DNA from 2 places in the Candidatus Macondimonas diazotrophica genome. Region 2 is predicted to be linked to the other one. Evidence: predicted binding sites of a transcription regulator. Region 2 holds the regulator's gene; the other holds the start of a gene.

Region 1 (3,405 bases), on a different contig from region 2:
GCGCCAGCTCCACCTCCAGCGCGTGCTGGTAGCGTGCGTTTTCCATGAACTGGGAGACGCCCAGACCCTGCGGCTGCGTCAACATCTCCAAGCCCACGCCGGCGCCCTGCGGCAAACCCTGCGTCGCCAGCTTCAGCCGCGCCGCGTGGACCTGATTGCCCGGAACTTCGATGGCTCCACTGGTATCGTTGATTCGGAAGGGGATCTTCTGTGCCTGCAGAACCTCGACGATCTGCCCGGATTCCTTGTCGGACAGGCCGTTGTACAGCACCCGATAAGCCGGTTGCTGCATCCAGAGGGCGGCAGCAATCAACACGGCGGCGAGCAACGCCAGCGCGGCGGCCGGACCAAGTACCTGAGCGCCCGGCATACTCGGCAAGGCCGCCAGGCGTTCCCGCCAGGAAGTCCAGTCCGCCAAACGATCTGGCGATTTTTTTTCAGCGATGTCCATGGATCAGCGTCTCCGGTGTCAGATCGTCATGCGCATCACGTCCTGATAAGCGCTGACCACCTGATTGCGAATCTGCGTCAATGCCCGAAATGCCAGTCCGGCCTTCTGCGATGCGATCATGACCTCTGCCAGATCCACGCCGTCCTGCCCTGCCTCGAATCCGCTCGCCAGCGCTGCCGCCTGTTGCTGCTGGGCGTTGACATTGTCGATGCCTTGTTTGAGCAACGCGGCAAACGACTCATCCGAACCGGTTTCGGCATGGGATGGGCGGCTGCGGCTTTGCCCGCCCTGCTGGAGCGCATCGACGCCCACAGCGCTGATTCCACCGATGTCCTGCATGGTTCTCCTCCGTCAAGATTTCGTCCACCGCGGGGGTAGAAGCATGTTTCGGGCCAAGTTGCTCATTGCGCACTAGATCTGTTGACGCGCACGTGCCACTTCCTGTCTGTGCAGGCGAAACAGCAACTTCCCGAGCAACTCCTGGGTTTCTTCATTGTGGCCACGCCATTGCGCGTGAATGCGACAGCCGTCCGGCTCCGGGCTCACCCGTTCGACCTCGACCCAGAACGCGAGCGATCGGGACAAACGGGGCTCGGGATAGAACCGCAGCACGCCCCACTGCCCCGGCGCGCAGGTGCCAGGCTCCTGCCATTCAGCGGCAGCCTGGGTCAGCACGATCGGCCGCAATTCATGACGCCAGTCCGTTTCCTCGGTGCGATCGGCCAGCACCCACTGGGTCAACCAATCGATCCGTGCAGCCAACAGCGCCAGCTCGCCGGAAAATTCCCCTGAGCCGCCCGTGCTGAAGATCTCTTCGAACGCAAGCGTGAGCGCCATCAGGCGGGCTGCCTCCCGACCATCCGCGGCCAAGCGCGCTGGATCCGGAGCAGCCGACCGCTGCCAGTCATACGCGATGAGTGCGCGAACCTCTCCTGGCGACAGTCCGGCACGCTCCATCAGCCATGTCCGCCGTGACCGTGGCCGGAACCGGCGGCCGTCTGGTAGATGCGCACCGCACCTTGATGACGATGCATGCGCCGAAGATGCAGCGACAGTTCGGCATGCTGGGAATGCGCGAGATCCTCCAGATGGGATATCCGCTCTTGCAGACGCCTCAGGGCTTGCATCAACACAAAAGCTTCGGCCGCGGTCGACTGACCGGCACAGAGTCGACGCAGCCCTGTCTCGAACTCAGGCTGCGCGGCAGCCACGATGTCCCAGTCGCCGGCCAGCGCGGACGCCAACATCGACTGGCTCAACGTGTCCAGTTCGTCCAGCGTGCGCTGCCGCTCGGGCTGCAGTAGAGAAACCACCTCTCCCATCGGAGGGCTCATGGGATCGCCGGCGCAGACTCGGCCCGCGTAGCCGTTGCACCGGGCTGTATCTGTGGATCAATGGCCTCCCAAGCCGATCGGATTTGCCGGAGCAAGACCGTCACTTCATCGAGCAGATCCACCCGGCCATCCAGATTCGCCAACAGCAGGCGCTGCTGGAGATAGAGATAAAGCGCATCGAGGTTGCCTGCGATTTCGCCACCCTGAGCATGGTCGAGGCCGCTGCGCAGGCCTTCGATCAAGGTGATGGCACGACCGATCTGAACCCCCTTGGGTCCTGGCTCGCCCCGCATCAGATGTCCCCGCGCACAGGCAATGGCCCGTTCGGCGCCATCCATCAGCATCAGCACCAAGCGATGGGGCGATGCCGATTCCAACGCCCGCAGCGTGTCCACTTGGCGATAGGCGCGCAGTGCCTCTTCGTGCCCCATGTTCAGCCCTCTCACGTCCGGTTTTCGCGACAGGATTTTTAGCGACCGTCATAGCGCGTTCTTGAGCGCTGCCATCGCCCGTGCATCGGCGCCGCTCAAGCTGACCCGGGACCGGACCGATACCTTGGTGGGAGAGTTGAATCAGGACGGTATCACCGCCTGCAAACTCCGGATCCCACAAATATCGAAGAACGAAAGACCAGGAGAAAACCATGGCTGTGATCAACACCAACGTGATGTCGCTGAACACCCAGCGCAATCTCGGTTCCTCGCAAGGCATGCTGCAAACCGCCATGCAGCGTCTGTCCTCGGGCCTCCGCATCAACAGCGCCAAGGATGATGCGGCCGGCCTCGCTATTTCCGACCGCATGACCGCACAGATCCGCGGGCTGAATCAGGCGGCACGCAATGCCAATGACGGGATTTCGGTCGCTCAGACTGCCGAAGGCGCCCTCGGGGAAGTCACCAACGCGCTGCAACGCATCCGCGAGCTGGCCGTCCAGTCGGCCAATGACACCAACTCGGCCACCGACCGCGCCTCGCTGCAGAAGGAAGTGGCCCAGCTCCAGCAGGAAATTACCCGCATTGCCACCCAGACCTCGTTCAACGGCAAGACCCTGCTCGACGGCAGCTTTTCCAATGCGGTATTCCAGGTTGGTGCCTACCAGGGACAGACCATCAGCTTCGGCATCGGTAGCTCCAAGGCCACCGATATCGGCGCGAATCAGGCCAGCTCCAACACGAATGTGGGCGGCGCGCTGACGGCCGCGGCCGACGTCACCGGCGGAAACAACGTGGCTTCCCAGTCGCTGACCATTTCCGGCACCACCGGCACGGCCGCCGTCACCGTGGGCGCTGATGCCACGGCGCGCGATGTGGCCGCGCTCGTCAATGCCCAAAGCGCCACCACTGGCGTGACCGCCACCGCGCGCACCGAGGCGACCATCGATAGCCTCAGCGCGGCCGGCACCGTGACCTTCGATCTCTATGGCGCGAACGGCACCGGCGAGACGATTTCGGCCAACGTAATCAGCACCTCCGACCTGTCAGCGCTGTCCGAGGCCATCAACAGCAAGGCGGCCACCACTGGCATTACCGCCGAACTGTCCTCCGACAAGGCCTCCATCAAGCTGATCAGCGCGGAAGGCTATGACATCGGCGTGGAAAACTTCGTCCACTCCGGCGATGC
Region 2 (3,405 bases):
AGCGCCGCCAAAACCTGTCAGGATCTATGCTTTTCCTACGGTGTCGTTCCCGTTCAGGTCGACAGTACCGATGTGGTCTGGCGTGAAGTGGCTCGGGCGTGGTGCACCGAGCAGGGGATTCGTCGCGGCACGGTGGTCATGACGCACGGCCCCTCTCGGGCCCATCCGGACGCCAGCAATTTCGTTGAAATCTTCAATTTGGATGAAAAGCGGGGGGAAACCGCTGCATCCGTTGCTGACCGCTCAGGAAGTCCCTGAGCAAGTTGCGCTGCGCAATCTGAAGCTCATCGAATCGAGCGCCCATTCGCCACTGATCGTTTGCCTCTGCATTCGGAAGAACCGACCGAACCTCCAGGCAGGTTTCCAGTGTTCCCAGCGGAAAACGGAGCATCGCCGGATACCGTTCATGCGGCAGCGTCGGTAAAACCGCAGATGACAACAGTACCCCCATGCCACCGAGGGACAAATCCAGCACGTCTGCTCGAACCGCACTCGGCGAAGCCGGAAACAATGTCAGCTGCACGGGCGCGGCGTGACCGAGTTTGATTCGGCCTTCATCACGCATTTGCGCATACCGCATATAAGTCGGGCGGCCCAAGTGAAAGCAGCACGCCCGCTGGCTCGTCTGCCGACAACTGACCTCCAGGCGCTGCCCGCCTCGCTTCAATACGAGACGAGGCTGCGGGCCTTCCACCATCACGGCATCCGGAATTGCATCGAGCCGACGAATCACCCATTCATCTGCAAGCGGCACCAGCCTGGCGGGTAGCTCCGTCGAATCCTCCACACAAACGGTCACATTGGTAAGGTCGGAAGCCCACTCCGCCAACAGATCATGGATACGCTGCTGCCCTCGGATGACTTCGTAGCCACGCCCTCCAAGGTGTTTATGGCCTTGGCCCATCGCAACCATCCGAACTCGAACGACTCATTACGTCGAGCACCAAAAGACCATCACGTGGTTTCACTCCGTTGCTGATTCATGAATTTCGCCGCCATACGCTGCGCATCCGGCCGATAAGCCTTGGCCATCACCAGGTCGCGAAGATGTGCGATTCGCTGAGCCTCCGACCAACGCTCCCCCAATTGCTGCAACAGTGAAACAACCACCAGACCCCCAGCGGACTGAGGAGCAGTCGTGCACACCTGTTCCTGAATTCCGGCAGTTCCAACAATGCGTTTTCCTTGCATGGCCCTTGTCCTCAGTTAACCCAACCGAAGAGTGTATCGGTCAGCTTTCCGTCAACTTGAGGATTTCCGCGCCAATCAATTGTCAGTTCGCCAGTTTTTTGACAACCCGGGATTTTCTGTTGACGGTTACCTGACCCAATCCGCCATTCGGCTCCGGATACGCTTTACCGCCTGGCTGTGAATTTGGCAGGCGCGCGACTCACTGACTCCCATGACCGCGCCGATTTGGCGCAGATTCAAATCCTGCTCGTAGTACAACGACATCACCAGGCATTCCTTTTCCGGAAGACCCGCCATCACTTCTGCCAGAACCGCCCGAAAGCCATCCGCTTCGATCTGCTCAGCCGGATCGTCCCGATCGCCATCGCCGGGGATCTCGCCCGCATCGACAACGCCATTATCCGGCTCATCCAGGCTCAATACGCGACATCCGGCCGCGTCTTCGACGATCTGATAGTACTGATCAAGATCGATCTGCATGGCGGCCGCCACCTCGGCTGGCTTGGCCACGCGCCCCAGTTGATGCTCCAACTCATGCACGAACGTCGCCATCTCACGCGCTTTTCGATGTACGGACCGAGGTGCCCAGTCCACCTTGCGTGTTTCATCGAGCATTGCGCCGCGAATGCGGATTCCGGCGTAGGTCTCGAAGCTCGCACCTTGATTGGCATCGTAGTTCCGCGCAGCCTCCAGCAACCCGATCATGCCTGCCTGAATCAGATCGTCGATCTGGACGCTGGCCGGCAATCGGCTGGCCAGGTGTTGTGCAATCCGCCGTACCAGCGGGGCATGCTGGACAACGAGATCATGCTGTTGACGGGCTTCATTGTGAGCGGGCTGCATCATGGCTCTTCTCCATTTTGGAACCCCCTCTTTATTTCCAGTTTGCAGAGAGGGCTTAGGTTGTCTCCCGAACGCCGAATTTCCGACAGCAGTTGCTGTGGCTCTTTCGGCGGCCATCTAAAGCAGGAAACGTTCCAAGCAGAGAAGAAGGGCAAATGAAAAATATAATTTATTGTTTTTATTTATCTTTTATAGGGGCACTGCAAACCAAGCAAACGCCGATGGCGTGCGGACCGCCAGAATTCTGACGCGCTGGACGCGAGCACGAGCGCCAAGCGCCAAGTTTCGATCCAAGGAGAAGGCAGAACAGGAGGCGGAAGGAATCGTGGTCAATGATCGGTCGGGAGATCCGATCGCATCAGGCCGTACTTCCGTAGTTTTTCAACCAGCGTGGTTCGGCCAAGCCGCAACAACTTTGCGGCTTGGGATACCACCCCGTCACTGGCCTCCAACGCTTGCCGAATCAGGTGCATTTCCATATCCGCCAAGTGCTGCTTGAGGTCCAATCCTTCGCGCGGCAACCGCGGCATGGCCGATCCATCGCTGCCGGACAAAGACTCCAAGGCAGGGTGAATCGCGGGCAGTTTCTCGGCCTCATCGTCGCTCGCCACTTTACCGCGATAATTCTCCGGTAAATCGGCCAAGTCGACGCTACCGAAAGGATGAAGAATGGCGAGCCGCTCGACCAGATTGGCCAACTCCCGAACATTTCCGGGCCAGCGCGACTGGCACAACGCTATTACTGCGGCCGGCGTCAGGCGGACGGAGGTGCCGCGCTCATGCTCCAGGCGGGCAACAATCTCCTCCAGCAACAGCGGCAGATCCTCGATCCGATCGCGCAACGGCGGCATTTGGATTGGAAATACATTCAAGCGATAATAAAGGTCTTCACGGAACAGTCCTTTTGCAATCTGGTCTTCCAATACCCGATGCGTCGCCGCGACGATCCGAACATCGGCCGGAACGCTGCGATTGCTGCCCACGCGCTCGAAGACCCGCTCTTGCAAGACCCGCAACAGCTTGACCTGCATCGGCAAACTCATGTCGCCGATCTCGTCCAGAAATAGCGTCCCGCCCTGCGCTGCCTCGAATCGCCCCTCCCGGCTAGTCACCGCACCCGTAAAAGCACCCTTTTCATGACCGAAAAGTTCAGACTCCAGCAGTTCCCCGGGAATGGCTCCACAGTTCACGGCCACGAACGGTGCGTTGCGGCGCGTCGAGTAATAATGGATATTGCGCGCAACGACTTCCTTCCCCGTGCCCGATTCACCCAGAATCAATACATTGGCATCGGAGCCTGCGACCTGACTGATCAGCTTTCGGACATTGCGAATCGCCCGGGAATTACCGACCAGACTGCGGAACAACTCG

The links. Region 2 encodes FliA, which starts transcription of late flagellar genes. Its sites were predicted from a motif close to GCTAAAGTTNNNNNNNNNNCNGCCGATA; they were not measured.
Region 1: the regulator FliA is predicted to act here: its motif matches at 2,256-2,283, upstream of fliS (flagellar export chaperone FliS).

What each region holds. Positions count from the first base shown of each region.
Region 1 covers NZ_SRIO01000004.1:94,854-98,258, reverse strand. The annotation lists gene fliF (flagellar basal-body MS-ring/collar protein FliF) at 1-451, opposite strand, end outside; gene fliE (flagellar hook-basal body complex protein FliE) at 470-790, opposite strand; gene E4680_RS04330 (PilZ domain-containing protein) at 863-1,408, opposite strand; gene fliT (flagellar protein FliT) at 1,408-1,785, opposite strand; gene fliS (flagellar export chaperone FliS) at 1,782-2,216, opposite strand; gene E4680_RS14530 (flagellin N-terminal helical domain-containing protein) at 2,429-3,405, shown strand, end outside.
Region 2 covers NZ_SRIO01000001.1:83,643-87,047, forward strand. The annotation lists gene pyk (pyruvate kinase) at 1-258, shown strand, start outside; gene E4680_RS00395 (PilZ domain-containing protein) at 194-904, opposite strand; gene E4680_RS00400 (hypothetical protein) at 955-1,191, opposite strand; gene E4680_RS00405 (RNA polymerase sigma factor FliA) at 1,318-2,037, opposite strand; gene E4680_RS00410 (sigma-54 dependent transcriptional regulator) at 2,364-3,405, opposite strand, start outside.